DNA from 4 places in the Enterobacter cloacae complex sp. ECNIH7 genome. Region 4 is predicted to be linked to each of the others. Evidence: predicted binding sites of a transcription regulator. Region 4 holds the regulator's gene; each other region holds the start of a gene.
The links. Region 4 encodes Fur, which represses iron uptake genes when iron is present. Its sites were predicted from a motif close to ATAATAATGAGAACNACTATCAA; they were not measured.
Positions count from the first base shown of each region.

Region 1: the regulator Fur is predicted to act here: its motif matches at 2,718-2,740, upstream of WM95_RS06455 (TonB-dependent siderophore receptor).
Region 2: the regulator Fur is predicted to act here: its motif matches at 2,297-2,319, upstream of feoA (ferrous iron transporter A).
Region 3: the regulator Fur is predicted to act here: its motif matches at 2,663-2,685, upstream of sufA (Fe-S cluster assembly scaffold SufA).

Region 1 is NZ_CP017990.1:1,326,801-1,331,707, reverse strand. Features, by position in the region: partial or broken gene entF (enterobactin non-ribosomal peptide synthetase EntF) at 1-1,246, opposite strand, end outside; gene WM95_RS06465 (MbtH family protein) at 1,243-1,455, opposite strand; gene fes (enterochelin esterase) at 1,466-2,662, opposite strand; gene WM95_RS06455 (TonB-dependent siderophore receptor) at 2,809-4,907, shown strand, end outside.
Region 2 is NZ_CP017990.1:4,783,388-4,788,294, reverse strand. Features, by position in the region: gene feoB (Fe(2+) transporter permease subunit FeoB) at 1-1,998, opposite strand, end outside; gene feoA (ferrous iron transporter A) at 2,029-2,256, opposite strand; gene WM95_RS23945 (Tex family protein) at 2,593-4,907, opposite strand, start outside.
Region 3 is NZ_CP017990.1:2,125,249-2,130,155, forward strand. Features, by position in the region: gene WM95_RS10545 (diguanylate phosphodiesterase) at 274-1,494, shown strand; gene WM95_RS10550 (MerR family transcriptional regulator) at 1,683-2,411, shown strand; gene sufA (Fe-S cluster assembly scaffold SufA) at 2,725-3,093, shown strand; gene sufB (Fe-S cluster assembly protein SufB) at 3,102-4,592, shown strand; gene sufC (Fe-S cluster assembly ATPase SufC) at 4,602-4,907, shown strand, end outside.
Region 4 is NZ_CP017990.1:1,452,265-1,457,171, reverse strand. Features, by position in the region: gene ybfF (esterase) at 1-66, shown strand, start outside; gene ybfE (LexA regulated protein) at 195-482, shown strand; gene fldA (flavodoxin FldA) at 638-1,168, shown strand; gene fur (ferric iron uptake transcriptional regulator) at 1,459-1,905, shown strand; gene chiQ (ChiQ/YbfN family lipoprotein) at 2,046-2,372, opposite strand; gene chiP (chitoporin ChiP) at 2,420-3,817, opposite strand; gene glnS (glutamine--tRNA ligase) at 4,264-4,907, opposite strand, start outside.

The DNA of each region.
Region 1 (4,907 bases), 130 kb from region 4:
CAAACTGCACCAGCATCGCGTTCAGGCGCGCGACGTGACGCGTCAGCGTCGCCTCGTCGTAGCGCTGCTTATTGGCGAGGATCTCAATGCTCAGCCCACCCTGCTCGTCCGGGAACAGCGCCAGCTCAAGATCGTTTACCGGGCCGGTCGCCAGCGTGTGGGTGATGGCCTCCACGCCGTCGATATCCAGCTGATAATCAAACACCTTCACGTTCAGCACCGGGCCAAACAACGCTTCGTCGCCTGCGGCACGCCCGCTGTCGCGCACGATCTGCTCGGCGTCGTAGCGCTGGTGGCGGCGCATTTTTTTCAGCTGGTTGGCCAGGCGCAGCGCCAGCTCCGGCAGGCTCTCCTGCGGGTTGATATTCACCGCCTGCGGAAGCACATTGAGCACCGGCCCGGTCGCGGTGAGCGCGGCGGAGCCCATGCGGCGCATAAAGATAAACCCGGCGGCGTAGTCCAGCCGTCCGGTGAGGCGGCCCAGCCACAGCGCCACCAGCGCAAGGGCCAGATCGGTACGCTGCGCCTGTCCTGCCGCCTGCGCAAGCTGGCTGAAGGCGCGACCGTCGGCAGCGATTTTCAGGCGCAGGATATCGGTTGTGGCGGCGCGTCCCGGCAGCGGTGCGGAAGAGAGCGAGACCGGAGAAGGAAGCTGCCTGCGCTGCTCCGCCCAGAAGGCGCCGTCGCGCTGATACGCCTCGCTGCCGCGATAGCGCTGATACTCCTCCACCACTTCGGCAAATGGCGTAAACGGAGATGCGGGCGTCGGTTCACCCTCTTTCCACGCGGCGTAAATCGCGGCGATCTGGCGGGTAATGGCCGGGAAGCTGAAGCCATCCACCACCAGATGGTGATAGCGCTGATACCAGTACCAGTGGCTTTCCCCCACCTGAATCAGCTGGTGAAACGCCAGCGGCTGACCGCTGTCGACGCGCAGGTTCTGGTTAAGATCAGCCTCCATCAGCGCCACGGCGGCGGCGTGGTCGGCAACGCGAACGATGGACGGCTCCGGCAGAATGAGGGTGTCATCCACCCACTGCCACACCTCGCCGTTATCCTCGGCAAAACGCATTCGCAGGGTATCGGCCTGCATCATGCCCTCAGCGATGGCTTTTGCCAGCAATGGCGCGTCGATATCGCCTTTCAGTTCGGTGTAGTGCGCCACGCTCCAGGCGTTTGGCAGGGAGGACAGCTGTTCCGCCATCCAGATACCCGGCTGGGCGGCGACGAGAGGAAGACGTTTCATGCGCTCCCCTCCGCAAAATGGGACGGTTCAAGCGTGCGCCAGTTCCCGGCGAGCCACTGCTGGCACGCCTCCTGAGACTGCGCTTCGCACACCACGCGCCACCCCGCCGGCAGTTCGCACTGCTGCGGCCACAGGCTGTACTGCCCCTGGTCGTTTTGCAAAATGGCGAACTGTCCCTGCGGATTATCGAAAGGATTGCTGAATTCCATACAGACTCCGTTATTGAATAAGCGGCTGCCAGAGGGTCATTAGCCCCTGCGTCAGCCCACCGCGCCAGCAAAGCGCGTCGTGTCCGCCGTCAACCTGACGCCAGGTAACCTGCTGCGCGTGTAGTTCGGCATAAATCGCCTGATTGGCATTGAAAATCAGCGGTTCGTTGCGTCCGGCCTCGAGGACGATACGCAGCCCGCTCGCGGTTAGTTCATCTGCTCTGAGCTGTTCGATGAGGCGCCCTTCCTGCTGCCCGCCGCGGTGCGGCCACCAGTACGAGCCAGACTGGCTCAGCACGCAGCCAAACCGCTGCGGCCAGTTGAGGCCAGCATAAAGTGAAGAGAGTCCTCCAAAGCTCTGGCCCGCGACCACGGTACGGTCGGCGCGGTCGCTGAAGGGCGCGAGCTGTTTTACATGAGGGAGAAGTTCTTCCTGCACCGCCAGCCAGAAATCGCGGTTACAGGGCAATTCGCGGCTGCGATGTTCCATGTCGATCGCATCAATTAATACGTAGACCGCAGGCGGCAGTTTGCGCTCGGTGGTAAGCGACGCCAGCGCGGGCCAGACGGGCATACTTTCGGCCCAGAACTGCCCGTCGAGCAGCACCGCCAGCGGACGTTCCGGGCCGTCATCCCCGGTGGTGAAAATCCACACGCGGCGACGGTTGTTGAGACGCTCGCTGTTCCACTCAATGCAGACCGGCTGGTGATACTGCGTATCGGGACGGTCCCAGCCGGGCTGAACGGGCGCGTCCGGCATCTCAAGCGCCGAGACGGCATGACCGCGCCCGCCGCGCCAGCTCTGCGGATTCAGCGGGTCGGAAACCGCGTGCGGCAGCAGCCTGCGCCAGCCTTCGCGCAGCGCCATGCGGTCCGGCTGCTGGCCTTCAAACACGGTATCGGCAAAATCGTTTTCATTTACGGAGGGGATAAAACAGTAGCTGCCGCGCCATTCCGGGCTGAATTCGCCCTGCCACTGCCAGACGTCGGTATCCGGAATGCGTTCAAGAGATTGCGGGCGGGCATTCTGATGATGGTCGGTCACGCCGGTAACGTAGAGCCAGACGCGTTTGACCGATGAGGTTTTCTGCGTGCCTGCCGGATCCCGCCACCAGAAGGTGACGCGACAGTTCTCCTTCAGACGTTCCCATTCAGGTCCGTTTTTCGACTGCCACCACGCTTCACTTCCGGCTGTTAACGTCGTCACCCTTATAACCCCATGTTTAACAGACTTTTTTGTTTCAGAGCAAATTTTATTGATAATATTATTGATAACTATTTGCATTTGCAATAGCGTAATGCCCGCGCTGTGGGAAGCGCGCTCATTAAATAACCATAAAAGCGGGACGTACAATGAATAAGAAGATTCACTCTCTGGCCTTGCTGGTCAATTTAGGGATTTATGGTGTCGCGCTGCCCGCCGTGGCAGACGACAACACCGCCTCTGCGCAGCACGAAGACACTATGGTGATCACCGCCGCCGAGCAGAATTTACAGGCGCCGGGCGTGTCGACCATCACCGCCGACGAGATCCGCAAAAACCCGCCCGCGCGCGACGTGGCGGAAATCATCCGCACCATGCCGGGCGTTAACCTCACCGGGAACTCCACCAGCGGCCAGCGTGGAAACAACCGTCAGATTGACATTCGCGGCATGGGGCCGGAAAACACCCTGATCCTGATCGACGGCAAGCCGGTCACCAGCCGCAACTCTATTCGTCTGGGCTGGCGCGGCGAGCGTGACACCCGCGGCGATACCGGCTGGGTGCCGCCGGAGATGATCGAGCGCATCGAAGTGATCCGCGGTCCGGCCGCCGCGCGCTACGGCAACGGCGCGGCTGGCGGCGTGGTAAACATCATCACCAAAAAATTCGACGACCAGTGGCACGGCTCCTGGAACACCTACCTGAACGCGCCAGAGCACAAGGACGAAGGTTCCACCAAACGCACCAACTTCAGCCTGAGCGGCCCGCTGGGCGGCGATTTCAGCTTCCGCATGTTCGGTAACCTGGACAAAACCCAGGCCGACGCGTGGGACATCAACCAGGGCCACCAGTCCGATCGTACCGGTGCCTACGCCAACACCCTGCCGGCCGGCCGTGAGGGCGTGGAAAACAAAGACATCAACGGCGTGGTGCGCTGGGACTTCGCGCCCATGCAGTCCCTGGAGTTCGAAGCGGGCTACAGCCGCCAGAACAACCTCTACGCGGGCGACACGCAGAACACCAACAACGACAGCGCGCTGGTGAAGAAGAACTACGGTAAAGAAACTAACCGGATCTACCGCCAGAACTTCGCGGTGACCTGGAACGGCGGCTGGGATAACGGCATCACCACCAGCAGCTGGGCGCAGTACGAACACACCCGCAACTCCCGCCTGGGCGAAGGTCTGGCGGGCGGTACGGAAGGCTTGTTCAACAGCAATAAATTCACCGACACCGACCTGGCCGACGTGATGCTGCACAGCGAAATCAACCTGCCGATTGATTTCCTCGTCAACCAGAACCTGACGCTGGGCACCGAGTGGAACCAGCAGCGCATGAAGGACTCGACTTCGTTCACGCAAACCCTGCAGGGCGGCACTATTCCGGGCATGACAAACGACCGCAGCCCGTACACCTCGGCGGAGATTTTCTCCCTGTTCGCCGAAAACAACATGGAGCTGACCGACAGCACCATGCTGACCCCTGCCCTGCGCTTCGACCATCACACCATAGTCGGCAACAACTGGAGCCCGTCCCTGAACCTGTCGCAAGGTCTGGGGGATGACTTCACGCTGAAGATGGGTATCGCGCGCGCCTACAAAGCGCCGAGCCTGTACCAGACCAACCCGAACTACCTGCTCTACAGCAAAGGCCAGGGCTGCTACGCCAGCTCGGACGGCGTGGGCTGCTACATGATGGGCAACGATGACCTGAAAGCCGAAACCAGCATCAACAAAGAGATTGGTCTGGAGTGGAAGCGCGACGGCTGGCTGGCGGGCGTGACCTGGTTCCGAAACGACTATCGCGACAAGATTGAAGCGGGCTACGCGCCGATCGGTCATACCTCTTCCGGCAAAGTGCAGACGGATATCTACCAGTGGGAAAACGTACCGAAGGCGGTGGTCGAAGGGCTGGAAGGCTCCCTGAACGTGCCGGTCAGCGACACCATTAACTGGACCAACAATATTACATACATGCTGCAGAGCAAGAACAAGGAGACCGGCGATCGTCTGTCGATTATTCCGGAGTACACGCTGAACTCGACCCTGAGCTGGCAGGTTCATCAGGACGTGTCGCTCCAGTCGACCTTTACCTGGTACGGCAAGCAGCAGCCGAAGAAGTACAACTACAAAGGTCAGCCGGTGACCGGATCTGAGAAAGACGAAGTCAGCCCGTACAGCATCGTTGGCCTGAGCGCGACCTGGGATATGACCAAAAACGTTAGTCTGACCGGCGGCGTTGATAACGT
Region 2 (4,907 bases), 1.8 Mb from region 4:
GCTATAGGCGGCGGACGCGCTGCCAAACTTCTCGCCCATCACGCCCATGGCACCCGTCGCCATTTCGCCGTCACCTTTGCTGGCCTCAATCGGGTTCGCCAGCACGCTCAGGCTGAAGGTGTCCTTCAGGCTCTGCCAGGTTTCCTCTACGGCACCCAGCAGTTCATGACCGAGATGAAACTCTGCCGGATTAAAGTCCTGTTCCTGAATGTTCTCAGCGGTGTAGAGCGTGTTCAGGGTACCGACAACCACCTCTTTTGCCATCGCGCCGGTGAACAGGCCGACGGTTGCCTGCCAGTTATCTTCATGCACGCCAATCGGTTTGAAGACCGGCGTGATAACGCGGCTGACGGAGGCGAGGGCAGAGTCGTTAATGTTATCCGCTGCCTGTCCACTCAGGGTGAAGCTGTTCAGCGCGCTCAGGAAAATACTGACGATGACAATCACCTTACCGGCGCGCAGGACGAAGCCTTTCAGGCGCTGCCAGGTCTGGATCGCCAGGCTTTTCAGATGGGGGACGTGGTACACCGGCAGCTCCATCACGAACGGTGACGCTTCACCGCGCATGATGGTGTGTTTCAGCATTAAACCGGTCAGGATCGCCATCACGATGCCCAGCACGTAGAGCGAGAAGACCGCCAGCGCGCCCTGCTGACCAAAGAAGGCTGCGGCAAAGACCGCAAAAATGGCCAGACGGGCACCGCAGGACATAAACGGCGCCATCATGATGGTCATCAGACGTTCACGCGGCGCATCCAGGGTGCGGGCGCCCATCACCGACGGCACGTTACAGCCGAAGCCGACAATCAGCGGGACGAAGGATTTACCCGGCAGACCCAGCGCCTGCATCAGACGATCCATCACGAACGCGGCGCGCGCCATGTAGCCGGAATCTTCCAGGAACGAGAGGAACAGGTACATCATGCCGATCTGCGGCACCAGCGGCAGAACGGTATTGATACCGCCGCCGATCCCCTGCGCGAGGAAGATGGTCAACCATTCCGGGAAGTGAAGGGTATACCCTACCCACTGAATACCGTGGACGAAGACCGCGACGGAACCGGCGTCGAAAATGGGCTGAAGGGCGCCGCCTATGTTAATGGCGAGCAGGAACATCACGTACATCACCAGCAGGAAGATGGGCAAACCGAGGAAGCGGTTAAGCACAACCTTATCCACCGCCGCCGTAAAGCGGCTGGGCTCTGCCGTCAGGGCGTTGCTGACAACGTCGCAAATCGAGGCGATGGCCTGGTAACGCGCATCGGCGATGTGCAGCGCCGGGTCGTCCAGCTCGTCGCTAAGACGGGCCACCGTGGCGTCCAGCTTATCGGCCGCATGCCCGGCGTAAGCGCGGCTGTAGATATCCCCTTCCAGCATCTGCAGGCCAAGCCACAGGCGCTGTTTCGCAGGCATGCTTTTGTCCATTTCCTTCGCCAGCACGTTGGCTTCGCGCAGGAGAGGCTGCGCGTAATGCACCAGCTCAATGTCATGATTTCCCTGGTGACGGTCAATGGCCAGCTTCAGCGCGTCAATACCGCGAGCGCGCGTCGAGACCAGCGGAACGACCGGGCAACCCAGGCGCGCGGAGAGGGCATCGACGTCGATACGCAGCTTTTGTTTCTCCGCAATGTCGAGCATGTTGAGCGCCACAATGCAGGGGATCCCCAGCTCCAGCAGCTGCAGCGTCAGATAAAGGTTACGCTCGAGATTGGAGGCGTCGACCACGTTGATCAGCAGGTCCGCGTCGCCGCCAAGAATATAGTGGCAGGCAATCTGCTCATCGAGCGAAGTTTGCGACGAAATGGTGGTTAACGAATAGGTGCCGGGAAGGTCAACCAGCGTCACCTGGCTGTCCGTTGTCGTGAACTGACCCTCTTTACGCTCAACCGTCACGCCCGCCCAGTTGCCCACGCGCTGGCGTGCGCCGGTCAGCTGGTTAAAAAGGGTGGTCTTGCCGGAATTAGGATTGCCAATTAAGCCAATAGTTAACTTTTTCATTTTTTTAGACTCACTGAAACCGCTGGCTTGTTATCGGGATAAGGCTTCGACTTCTATTAACGCGAGGTCTTTCTTACGCAGCACCAGATTCACGCGGCGGGTTTCGATGTGAACCGGATCGCCCAGCGGCGCCACGCGCACGACCTGGAATGACGAGCCGGGCAGCATGCCCAGCGACAGCAGCTTTTGCCGATAGGCCGGGCTAATTTCGCGGGTAAAACCGGTAATCTTCCATGCACTGTCTGGAGTGAATTGCATAACGCCTGATTCCACGAAAGGTTAAATTATCTACTATGGGATGATAATGAGAATAGTTTTTATCAGCAATATTAAAACTGTGACGGAATGTTGTTTACGGTATTAATTTACGGCCTGTTTGACCTGGCTCAATATTTGCTGAATTGCCTGGAAAACGAAAAGGGGAGTATTTGTTAACGGGGTGATAATTCGTGGTTTAAATATGGCTATGCAATCGGTTTCATATATTTCGATATGAATTTATTCCCCCACCCATGAGGACGAGGGGAAAAGACCGCACCGTGCGATCCCCTCTCCCCTTTGGGGAGAGGGTTAGGGTGAGGGGCATTGACAGCCTTAGCGTTTCTTACCCATCGCTGCCGCCAGCGCATCCATCATCGCGCTGTTGCCTGCAGGCTGAGCATCACGTCCGCGCGGTTTTGCCGCTTTCGCGGCCGGGCGCTGCTGCTCGCGGCCACCGCCATTGCCGCCGCGGCGCGCGCTGGTGTCGCCCGGCTGCTCGTCCAGACGCATGGTCAGCGCGATACGCTTGCGCTGCAGATCCACTTCCAGCACTTTGACCTTCACGATGTCACCCGCTTTAACCACGGTGTGCGGGTCTTCAACGAACTTGTCGGCGAGGGATGAGATATGCACCAGGCCGTCCTGATGCACGCCGATATCCACAAACGCGCCAAAGTTGGTGACGTTGGTCACCGCGCCCTCCAGCACCATGCCGGGCAGCAGGTCGTTCATGGTTTCCACGCCGTCAGCAAAGGTCGCCGTTTTGAACTCAGGACGCGGATCGCGGCCCGGCTTTTCCAGCTCTTTGATGATGTCGGTGACGGTTGGGACACCAAATTTGTCGTCGGTGAAATCAACGGCTTTCAGGTTGCGCAGGGCGCTGCTGTCACCCATGAGATCTTTCAGCGCCTGCTGGGTGGCGGCCAGAATGCGCTCCACAACCGGGTACGCTTCCGGGTGAACGGTGGAGGCATCCAGCGGGTTATCGCCGTGGTTGATTCGCAGGAAGCCTGCACACTGCTCAAAGGCTTTTGGCCCCAGACGGCTCACCTTCAGCAGCTGCTGACGGTTCTGGAACTGGCCGTTCTCATCACGCCAGGCGACGATATTCTGCGCCATCATGCGGGTTAAGCCCGCCACGCGGGTCAGCAGGGGAACGGAGGCGGTGTTCAGGTCAACGCCGACGGCGTTTACGCAGTCTTCCACCACCGCATCCAGCTTGCGCGCCAGCTGAGTCTGGCTCACGTCGTGCTGATACTGGCCCACGCCGATGGATTTCGGGTCGATCTTCACCAGCTCCGCCAGCGGATCCTGCAGGCGGCGAGCGATAGAGACCGCACCGCGCAGGGAAACGTCCAGGTCCGGGAACTCCTGGGCCGCCAGCTCGGACGCGGAATAGACGGATGCCCCCGCTTCGCTGACGATCACTTTCTGCGCCGTCACTTTCGGGAACTGCTTCTGCACGTCGAGGTAGAAACGCTCGGTTTCGCGTGAGGCCGTACCGTTGCCGATGGCAACCAGCTCCACGTTGTATTTTTCGCACAGCGCCGCCACCACGACGGCCGCTTTCGCTGCCTGACCGGTGTGCGGATAGATGGTATCGGTCGCCACCAGCTTGCCGGTGCCGTCAACCACAGCGACCTTCACTCCGGTACGCAGGCCCGGATCGAGACCCATGGTCGCGCGCAGGCCGGCAGGGGCGGCCATCAGCAGGTCGTGCAGGTTACGGGCGAAGACGTTAATCGCTTCATCTTCGGCGCGCTCGCGCACGGTGCCCATCAGCTCGGTTTCGAGGTGCATCAGCACCTTGATGCGCCAGGTCCAGCTCACCACGCCTTTGCGCCAGCTGTCCGCCGGGGCGTTGTTCAGGCGCAGGCCGAGATGGTCGATAATGATCTGCTCGCAGTGGCTCTCTTTCGGCGGCTCGTCAAACTGCGGGTCGGCGTTCAGGGAGAGCTGGAGCACGCCTTCGTTGCGGCCGCGGAACATCGCCAGCGCACGGTGTGAAGGGGCGGTAGAGATCGGTTCGTGGTGATCGAAGTAGTCGCGGAATTTCGCGCCTTCTTCCTCTTTACCCGCGACGACGGTAGAGACGATGTGGGCATTCTTCCACAGGTAATCACGCACTTTAGCGAGCAGGGCGGCGTCTTCGGCGAAGCGCTCCATCAGAATGTAGCGCGCGCCGTCGAGGGCGGCCTTGGTGTCCGCTACGCCTTTGTCGGCGTCGATGAATTTCGCCGCTTCGGTTTCCGGGTCGTGGGACGGCTCGTTCCACAGCAGGTCGGCCAGCGGCTCAAGACCCGCTTCAATCGCAATCTGCCCGCGCGTGCGGCGCTTCGGTTTGTACGGCAGATAGAGATCTTCGAGTTCGGTTTTGCTCAGGGTGCCGTTGATGGCGCTTTCCAGCTCGCTGGTCAGCTTGCCCTGTTCGCCGATGGATTTGAGGATCGCCTGACGACGTTCTTCCAGCTCGCGCAGATAGCCCAGACGGGTCTCCAGGTTACGCAGCTGCGTGTCATCCAGACCGCCGGTGACTTCCTTACGATAGCGTGCAATAAACGGCACGGTGTTCCCTTCATCAAGCAGGCGAACGGCAGCTTCTACCTGTTCGGCTCTGGCCTGAATATCACCCGCAATAATGCGGCAGA
Region 3 (4,907 bases), 670 kb from region 4:
CTGTACATTAAAAATGTACAGATTTTTAATGTTTCTTCGATATATTTTATAAAGTTCTTTATATTCAGTTAGTTGTGTTTGTGTGGTGGAGAGGTGATATTACAGGATATATTGTACAAAATGGTCGAGGGCTGTTAAGTTGTACAGCCAGGAAAAACGTTTCTTAAATTGCCGTAAACGGTTGAGATGTAAATTATTTGTCAGGCAATTAATGTGCTATAAATGAACCTTATCCACCTCTTTTGTGGCCAAACCCCTAACCCCAGGAATCGCATGCTCACCACCATCATTTACCGCAGTCATATCTGCGAGGACGTACCAGTGAAAGCGCTGGAAGTCATGGTTGCTGCTGCAAATAGTAAAAACCAGCAATCCAATATCACGGGGATCCTGCTGTTTAATGGCACACATTTTTTTCAGCTGCTTGAAGGGCCAGTGGAACACGTTTCTGCCATCTATGAGCAGATTTGCAACGACCCTCGCCACCACAACGTAGTGGAGCTGATGCGCGATCACGGACCTGTCCGTCGTTTTGGCAACGTGGGCATGGAGCTTTTTGATTTGCGACACTTCGACAGGGACGAGGTGCTGCAAGAGGTGCTCAACAGGGGGACGACGCGCTATCAGCTGACGTACAACGACCGCCCGCTGCAGTTTTTCCGCACCTTTGTCGAGGCCACGGAAAAAGCGAACTATTTTGAACTGCCCCCTGCGGATTCCTGGGAATTTGTGCGCGAAGAGACGCGCTTGTCCGCGCAGCCCGAGGTGGTCGCGAAAGGGGCGGATTGCAGCTTCGCGTTCCAGCCGATAGTCGATCCGTTTATGCAGCAGGTCGTCTCCTGGGAGGCGCTTCTCCGCACGCCTGACGGCGGCGCGCCGGGAGTTTACTTCGCCAGTCTGCCGCGTGACGACGTGTATGCCTCGGATTTACAAAGCAAGCAGGTTGCGCTCTCAATGGCCAGCGCGCTGGGGCTACAGGACCAGACGTTATCCCTTAACCTGCTGCCGATGACGCTGGTCAACATTCCCAACGCCGTGGATTTCCTGCTCACCGCCATTGAAGAAAATGGGTTTGTACCCGAGCAAATTGTGGTGGAGTTTACCGAGAGCGAAGCCATTTCCCGATTCGATGAATTCACGGATTCGGTCAGGCAGTTAAAAAGCGCGGGCATCAGCGTGACGATCGATCACTTTGGTGCCGGATTTGCCGGGTTACAGCTGCTGGCTCAGTTCCAGCCGGACAGAATTAAGATTAATCGCGATCTGGTCGCAAACGTGCACAAAAGTGGTCCCCGACAGGCCATTATCCAGGCGATTATCAAATGCTGTGCCTCGCTTGAGATCCAGTTCTGCGCGGTGGGGGTAGAGAAGGCTGAAGAGTGGATGTGGCTGGAGTCAGCGGGAATATCCCAGTTCCAGGGGCATCTTTTTGCCAGCCCGCGACACGGCGGTATTCCCGCGATTGCTTGGCCGGAGAAAAAATTCGAATTCTGATAAAGCTGTACACAATCCGGCAGAGTTAACTGTACGAACGGCAAATTTTATACAACAATGTATTAACAGGTGGATGGAAAAGAACCCCGTTCACCGGTTCAAAATGCGGTCTTAGTTATACAAATAGTGTGTACAATCTGATAAAGTTGGTGCAGTTAGGTATGGAAGTTCTGAGCGTGAGGGAGTTAATGGCCTATTACAGTATCGGCGAAGTGGCCGAACGATGCGGTATCAACCCCGTTACGCTGCGTGCCTGGCAGCGCCGTTATGGATTGTTGAAGCCGCAGCGCAGCGAAGGGGGCCATCGTCAGTTTGACGATGAAGATATCCTGCGTATCGAAGAGATCAAACGCCTGATGAAAAGCGGCGTCTCGGTCGGAAAAGTCAAAGCCTTGCTGGAAAACAAAGAAGTTTTGACGCAGGGCAACTGGGCTTCATTCCAGGAAGAGATGATGACCGTTCTGCGTTACGCCAGCCCGGCAAAGCTGCGTGCCAAAATTGGCGAGTTCCGCCGCGATCACGCGATAGACGCGCTGATTGACAATATTATTTCTCCCGTCCGTCAGCGCATGAACCAGGACCAAAATACCGTGCGTCACATGGCAAGCCTGTTAGACGGAGTTCTGATTGAATTCGCGATTGCAAGCCTGGCGGAGTCCCGCAAGAAAGCCGGTAAAGACGCACTGTTGATTGGCTGGGAATGCGATGACCGCACCCACCTGTGGCTGGAAGCCGCGCGCCTGGCGCAGAAGGGCTGGCACATTGACGTCCTGGCGGAACCCATCGATTCGCCGCGTCCTGAACTGTTCCCCGGGCAAAAAATCTTCGTCTGGACGGGGAAATCCCCAACGCCTCGCCAGCAGGAACAGCTTGACCACTGGCGTGAACAGGGATTTGCTGTCGCATTTCATCATTGAGTATTAAGAGGCCTTAAGGGCCTTTTTTGTTTTTGTCATTTTCTGTGCAAAATCTATCTCAAAAATAGGCATTTCCGATGCATATTTTACTTTTCTTCTCTTCGTTATGAATGCCGCGACGAAATGCATTATTAATCAATGCATTGAACAAATACATCCATCCTGACTGCATCCTCTCACAGGGTCTATGCTTAATAAAACCAGGCAAAAAGGGCGCTTTAGCCGAATGCCCCTGCTGACAGAGGGTTGAAGTGATAATCGTTATCACTAACATGGTGTTATGCCCTGATGGCTTATCAGATGAGGTGGACCTATGGAACTGCATTCAGAAACCTTTAATCCTGCCGATTTCGCCTGGCGCGGCTTAACGCTCACGCCAGCGGCGGCGGCACATATTCACGAGCTGGTGGCGAAAAAGCCCGAGATCCTCGGCGTGCGCCTGGGTGTCAAACAGACCGGCTGCGCAGGTTTCGGCTACGTGCTCGACACCGTCACCGAACCTGAGAAAGATGACCTGGTGTTCGAGACAGACGGCGCGAAGCTGTACGTTGCGCTGCAGGCTATGCCCTTTATCGACGGCACCGAAGTGGACTACGTCCGCGAAGGCTTAAACCAGTTATTCAAATTTCATAACCCGAAAGCCCAGAACGAATGCGGCTGTGGCGAAAGCTTTGGGGTATAGGCGGTACTATGTCTCGTAATACTGAAGCAACGAGTGATGTAAATACCTGGAGCGGTGGGCACCTCAACTATAAAGAGGGGTTCTTCACCCAGCTCCAGACAGATGAGCTGGCGAAAGGCATTAACGAAGATGTCGTGCGGGCGATCTCGGCGAAACGCAACGAGCCCGAGTGGATGCTGGAGTTCCGTCTGAGCGCCTTCCGTGCCTGGCTGGAGATGGAAGAGCCGCACTGGCTGAAAGCGCACTACGACAAGCTAAACTATCAGGATTACAGCTACTATTCTGCGCCCTCCTGCGGCAGCTGTGACGATACCTGCGCCTCGCAGCCCGGCGCGGTGCAGCAAACTGGCGCTGAAAACAGCTTCCTCAGCAAAGAGGTGGAAGAGGCCTTTAACCAGCTTGGCGTGCCCGTTCGCGAAGGGAAAGAGGTGGCGGTAGACGCCATTTTCGACTCCGTCTCGGTGGCCACCACCTACCGCGAGAAGCTGGCAGAGCAGGGGATCATTTTCTGCTCCTTCGGCGAAGCGATTCACGATCATCCGGAACTGGTGAAAAAGTACATTGGGACCGTGGTGCCTTCAAACGATAACTTCTTTGCGGCTCTTAACGCGGCGGTGGCCTCGGACGGTACCTTTATTTACGTACCGAAAGGCGTGCGCTGTCCGATGGAGCTATCCACCTATTTCCGTATTAATGCCGAAAAAACCGGCCAGTTCGAACGCACGATTCTGGTCGCGGATGAAGGCAGCTACGTCAGCTACATCGAAGGGTGCTCCGCCCCGGTCCGCGACAGCTATCAGCTGCACGCGGCGGTGGTGGAGGTCATCATCCATAAAGACGCCGAGGTGAAATACTCCACGGTGCAAAACTGGTTCCCGGGCGACGGCAATACCGGCGGTATCCTGAACTTCGTCACCAAGCGCGCGCTGTGCGAAGGCGAAAACAGCAAGATGTCGTGGACCCAGTCTGAAACCGGCTCGGCCATCACCTGGAAATACCCGAGCTGCATCCTGCGCGGGGATAACTCCATCGGTGAGTTTTACTCCGTGGCGCTGACCAGCGGCCACCAGCAGGCCGATACCGGCACCAAGATGATCCACATAGGTAAAAACACCAGGTCGACCATTATCTCGAAAGGCATCTCCGCCGGGCACAGCCAGAACAGCTATCGCGGGCTGGTGAAAATCATGCCGACGGCCACCAATGCGCGAAACTTTACCCAGTGTGATTCGATGCTGATTGGCGCAGACTGCGGGGCGCACACCTTCCCGTACGTTGAGTGCCGTAATAATACGGCCCAGCTTGAGCACGAGGCGACGACGTCGCGGATTGGGGAAGATCAGCTCTTCTATTGCCTGCAGCGGGGGATCAGCGAAGAAGACGCCATCTCGATGATCGTTAACGGCTTCTGTAAGGATGTGTTCTCTGAACTGCCGCTGGAATTTGCCGTTGAAGCCCAGAAACTCCTCGCCATTAGTCTTGAACACAGCGTCGGTTAAGGAAAGCACATGTTAAGCATTAAAGATTTACAGGTCAGCGTAGAAGACAAAGCCATCCTGCGTGGCCTCAATTTTGACGTCAAGCCGGGGGAAGTCCACGCTATCATGGGGCCGAACGGTTCCGGGAAAAGTACGCTTTCCGCGACGCTGGCGGGGCGCGAAGATTATGAGGTGACCCACGGCTCGGTCGAGTTCAACGGCAAAGATCTGCTGGAAATGTCACCGGAAGATCGCGCGGGAGAGGGCATCTTTATGGCCTTCCAGTACCCGGTTGAAATTCCGGGCGTCAGCAACCAGTTCTTCCTGCAAACCGCG
Region 4 (4,907 bases):
CATGCGGAAAAACCGGATGCTGTGCTGCGCGCCATTCGCCGCTATCTCGCTGATACTGCAAATTGATTAAAAAGAAAGCGACTGGAAGGCTGCAGGCGTCCAGTCGTTGGCGTGCCGTTTTTGGTGATGTATGATGGCGCGCTTATCGCCCGGGCATTAGCAGGGCGGCGTGTTTCCCCCGAAGTCTCAGAATCATGGCCAAAGAACAAACGGACCGTACGACACTAGATCTGTTCGCGAATGAGCGTCGCCCGGGACGACCCAAGACGAATCCGCTTTCGCGCGATGAACAGCTGCGTATCAATAAACGCAACCAGCTTAAACGCGATAAAAATCGTGGGCTTAAGCGTGTCGAACTGAAGCTCAACGCCGACGCGGTCGATGCACTTAATGAGCTGGCCGAGGCCCGAAATATCAGCCGTAGCGAGCTCATTGAAGAGATGCTGATCGCCCAGCTTGAGACGTTGCGCGGCCAGGCATAAGTCTGAAAATTCCCTTAATTACCCTTTTCATGTAGCACAGAGTGCAGTCCTGCGCGATAGCTGTTTCCGCAGGGTTGCCAGTTCTGCTATTATTGCCCTTATCCGTGGCCAAATTGCGCCACCATACTATTAAGTTTCAAGAGGTTATTTTACTCATGGCAATCATCGGCATTTTCTTTGGCAGTGATACCGGCAATACCGAAAATATCGCGAAAAACATTCAAAAACAGCTCGGTAAAGACGTTGCTGATGTGCATGACATCGCCAAGAGCAGCAAAGAAGATCTCGAAGGCTATGACATTCTGCTGCTGGGCATTCCAACCTGGTACTACGGTGAAGCCCAGTGCGACTGGGATGATTTTTTCCCGACGCTGGAAGAAGTGGACTTCAACGGTAAGCTGGTCGCCCTTTTTGGCTGTGGCGATCAGGAAGACTACGCCGAATACTTCTGTGACGCGCTGGGCACCATCCGCGATATCATTGAGCCGAACGGCGCGGTTATCGTAGGTCACTGGCCGACCGCCGGTTACCACTTCGAAGCGTCTAAAGGCCTGGCCGATGACGATCATTTCGTGGGTCTGGCCATCGACGAAGACCGTCAGCCAGAGCTGACCGCAGAGCGTGTTGAGAAGTGGGTTAAGCAGATCCGCGAGGAACTGCACCTGGATGATATTCTGAACGCCTGATTTTATCGCGGCGCAACTGCGGTTGCGCCCATGCCCCAGGTCAAACCGATTAAATTAATCGCTACAATCTTTTAACTTTTTCGCCCAGACCTGTACAATGTCTCCCTGATAAAACGTGGTTTTCCATTGAGCAAGTTTGTTGGTGATACCACGTTTTTATAAGCATATTTTGCCTGAGACTTGCAGTTTTCATTTAGCCATGGCAGTTCTATAATGAGACGCATTATCCCGGGTGCATTTTCTGTCACTTCCTACAGAAGTGAATCGTTTAGCAACAGGACAGATTCCGCATGACTGACAACAATACCGCATTAAAGAAGGCTGGCCTGAAAGTTACGCTTCCTCGGTTAAAAATCCTTGAAGTGCTTCAGGGTCCAGACAATCACCATGTCAGTGCGGAAGACCTCTATAAACGTCTTATCGACATGGGTGAAGAGATCGGGCTGGCTACCGTCTATCGCGTGCTGAACCAGTTTGATGACGCGGGCATTGTTACCCGTCATAATTTCGAAGGCGGTAAATCTGTTTTCGAACTGACCCAGCAGCAGCACCACGATCACCTGATCTGCCTCGATTGCGGCAAGGTCATTGAATTCAGCGATGATTCCATTGAATCACGCCAGCGTGAAATCGCGGCGCGTCATGGCATCCGCCTGACGAACCACAGCCTGTATCTTTACGGTCACTGCGCTGAAGGCGACTGCCGCGAAGACGACCACGCGCACGACGCGAAATAATCAGTATTCATACTCTGAGCCAGCCGCAAGGTTGGCTTTTTTTTTGCCTGAAAAAGCCCGGTGGCGCTGCGCTTACCGGGCCCACGGGCTATGACACCTTTGTAGGCCCGGCAAGCGCAGCGCCACCGGGCGTAAAGCACTTATTTATTGTTATTGCGTATCTCGTTCCAGATCTTATCGCAACGCTTCGCCACTTCCTGATCGTTACCGGTTTTACGCGCCTGGATACAGGCCTGGTAATCCATCACGCGGACGTTCTCCTGCGTCGCGAACTGCTCATGCGCTTTCTCTTTCTTCAGCACGTTCAGCACGCTCTGACAGGCTTGAATTTTCTCCGGCGATCCTTCCGCAGTATTTATGCAGGCGCTATACGCCTCCTTCAGACGGGAGTCCTCTTTCGGCGCCTGATTCTGAGCACACGCCACCAGCCCTGATGCCAGCAACGCGACGATTACGATTTTTTTCATCATGTGCAGTCTCCATACCGGCGGGACTCAGCCCGCCGGTGCGTTCATCAGAAGATGGTGAATGGGGCAATAACCATGAATTTCACGTCACGTTCATCCTGGAAGATGTTGCCGTAACCGCCCGCATAGCTCGGGATATCGGAGTGGTTGTCATACTGAGTGAAGTGCAGTTTGAACATCGTGCCTTTCGCGCGGCCATCCTGCAGGGTATAGATAGCATCGAGGCTGTAGGAAGACTCTTTCAGGCGATAGTTAGGATCGTAGTATGCGTCCGGCGTGGCCATATCGGCAGGTTTTGCGTCCCAGGCGTAAGCGTAAGAGGCACCCACGGCCCAGCCCGGCAGATTCCAGTTTTTCAGGTCATACATTGCGCCAAAGAAGACCGCTTTCTCGCCGTCGGCGTTGAAGTCAGAGCGGTTATCCCACCAGATATCAAGACGACCGTTGGAGGAGGCGTAGGTCGGGGTCATACGCTGCAGGAAGTAGCCCTGCTGCCCTTCCGCCTTCACCCATGTGCCTTCCAGACGTAAATCAACCTGACCGACCTTGTAGCCGAAGGTTAACGCCTGCAGCCACGCGGTGCCGTCATAAATGTCGTTGACGCCACCGTTGCTGACCTTGTCGCGCGTACCGTAGAACTGGTAGCTGGTGCTCAGCGGGCTACCCGCGACATCGAATTTATAGCTGGCCTTGGCAAAATACTGATCGACATAGCCTTGTGCCTGACCGAATGCCGCTTCAAGCACCAGATCGTTTTTGAAGTCGTACTTCGCGCCCAGCGAGTGCAGGTAATCGACTTTGGTTTTTTTATCGTTCTGGTAGAACTTGTCCATTTCAATGTGCCACGGCGCTTTGTACTCGTTGGTCCACATATAGGAGAAGCTCAACGCCCCCGCGTCACCGTAGTCAAAATTCGCCCCGGCTTCCGCACCCTGATAGGTACCCGGCATAAAGCTCCAGTGCGGCGCTAACAGAGTCTGACCGGTTGGCTGAATATAACCACCGCGCGCCCAAACCGGACCGTATTTAAATTTTGCAGCGGCTTTATAAAGGCTGATACCGCTCTTATCCCCGGACCAGTCTTCTTTATAGGCTTTGTTGCTGGAGGAGAAGGCAATTTCGTTCGGGTGGGCGCTGTCACCGTTTTCCGCCATTTCAATCGCGGTAAACGCAGCAATATCCAGACCGAACATATCCGCGGCATAGCCTGACTGGAAGTCCAGGTTGGCGTTCCAGGTGGAGTGAGAAAGGTTAGTTTTGTATTTGTCTTCGGTGACGTCTTTACGGTCACGTTCACGCTGCCAGTAATAAATACCGCCCGTGAGGGTAGAATCGTCGATGAAGCCTGCCGCTTTCGCCTCTGGTGTCACCACCAGGCCCGACATTGCTGTCACACCGGCAATAGCCAGCGCCAGCGCACTACGTTTGCCACTGAACGTACGCATAGATTATTCCTCTTTGACGAATTAAAACGCCTGAAGCGGCGTAAATAAAAAAGACCAAATGGTCAGGGGTAGTTTTAAATACCCTCGAATTAACTACCGTCTTTAGGTTATTTTTCGCGACGCGAATTATCAATGCTTTTTAGCGGGCAAAAGTCAGGATTATGACGAAGTGCACATAATTGGTAGTGATTTGTAACATTCGCAGAGAGGCGAGCAATGGCGGGGAATTATCAGGTATTTCAGTGGCTAGACATGGATTATCTTTCCTTTTTTATCACCTTTTTGTTTTTCGTAATGACACAAACTTTTTTTAAAAAAATAAGTAGCACCTCATTGACCTGATATTTTTATCACACCTTTTTAGGCCCTGTCTTAATACCCTGATCGTTAAATAAAAAAACGCCGCATGGTGCGGCGTTTGTCTCTCATTGACCAGACCAGCAATATTATTCGCCGATCTTCGTCCAGGTATCACGCAGACCTACGGTACGGTTGAATACCGATTTTTCCGCCGTGCTGTAACGGCTGTCCAGGCAGAAGTAACCTTCACGTTCGAACTGGAACGCTTTGCCCGCTTCAGCGGCTTTCAGAGAAGGCTCCGCATAACCCTGCTTGATCACCAGAGATTCCGGGTTGATGGTCGCCAGGAAGTCTTCCGCTGCACCTGGGTTAGGCACGCTGAACAGGCGATCGTACAGGCGAATTTCTACCGGCAGCGCGTGAGAAGCGCTCACCCAGTGAATAACGCCCTTCACCTTGCGGCCGTCTGCAGGATCTTTGCTCAGCGTTTCAGCGTCATATGAACAGAAGATGGTAGTGATATTCCCTTCTGCATCTTTCTCTACGCGCTCGGCTTTGATGACGTAGGCGTTACGCAGACGCACTTCTTTGCCCAGCACCAGACGTTTGTACTGCTTGTTGGCTTCTTCGCGGAAGTCAGCGCGGTCAATCCAGATCTCGCCGCTGAACGGCACGTCACGGCTTCCCATTTCCGGTTTGTTCGGATGGTTAGGCATGGAGACCAGCTCGCTTTCACCCTGCGGATAGTTTTCGATAACCAGTTTCACCGGATCGATAACCGCCATCGCGC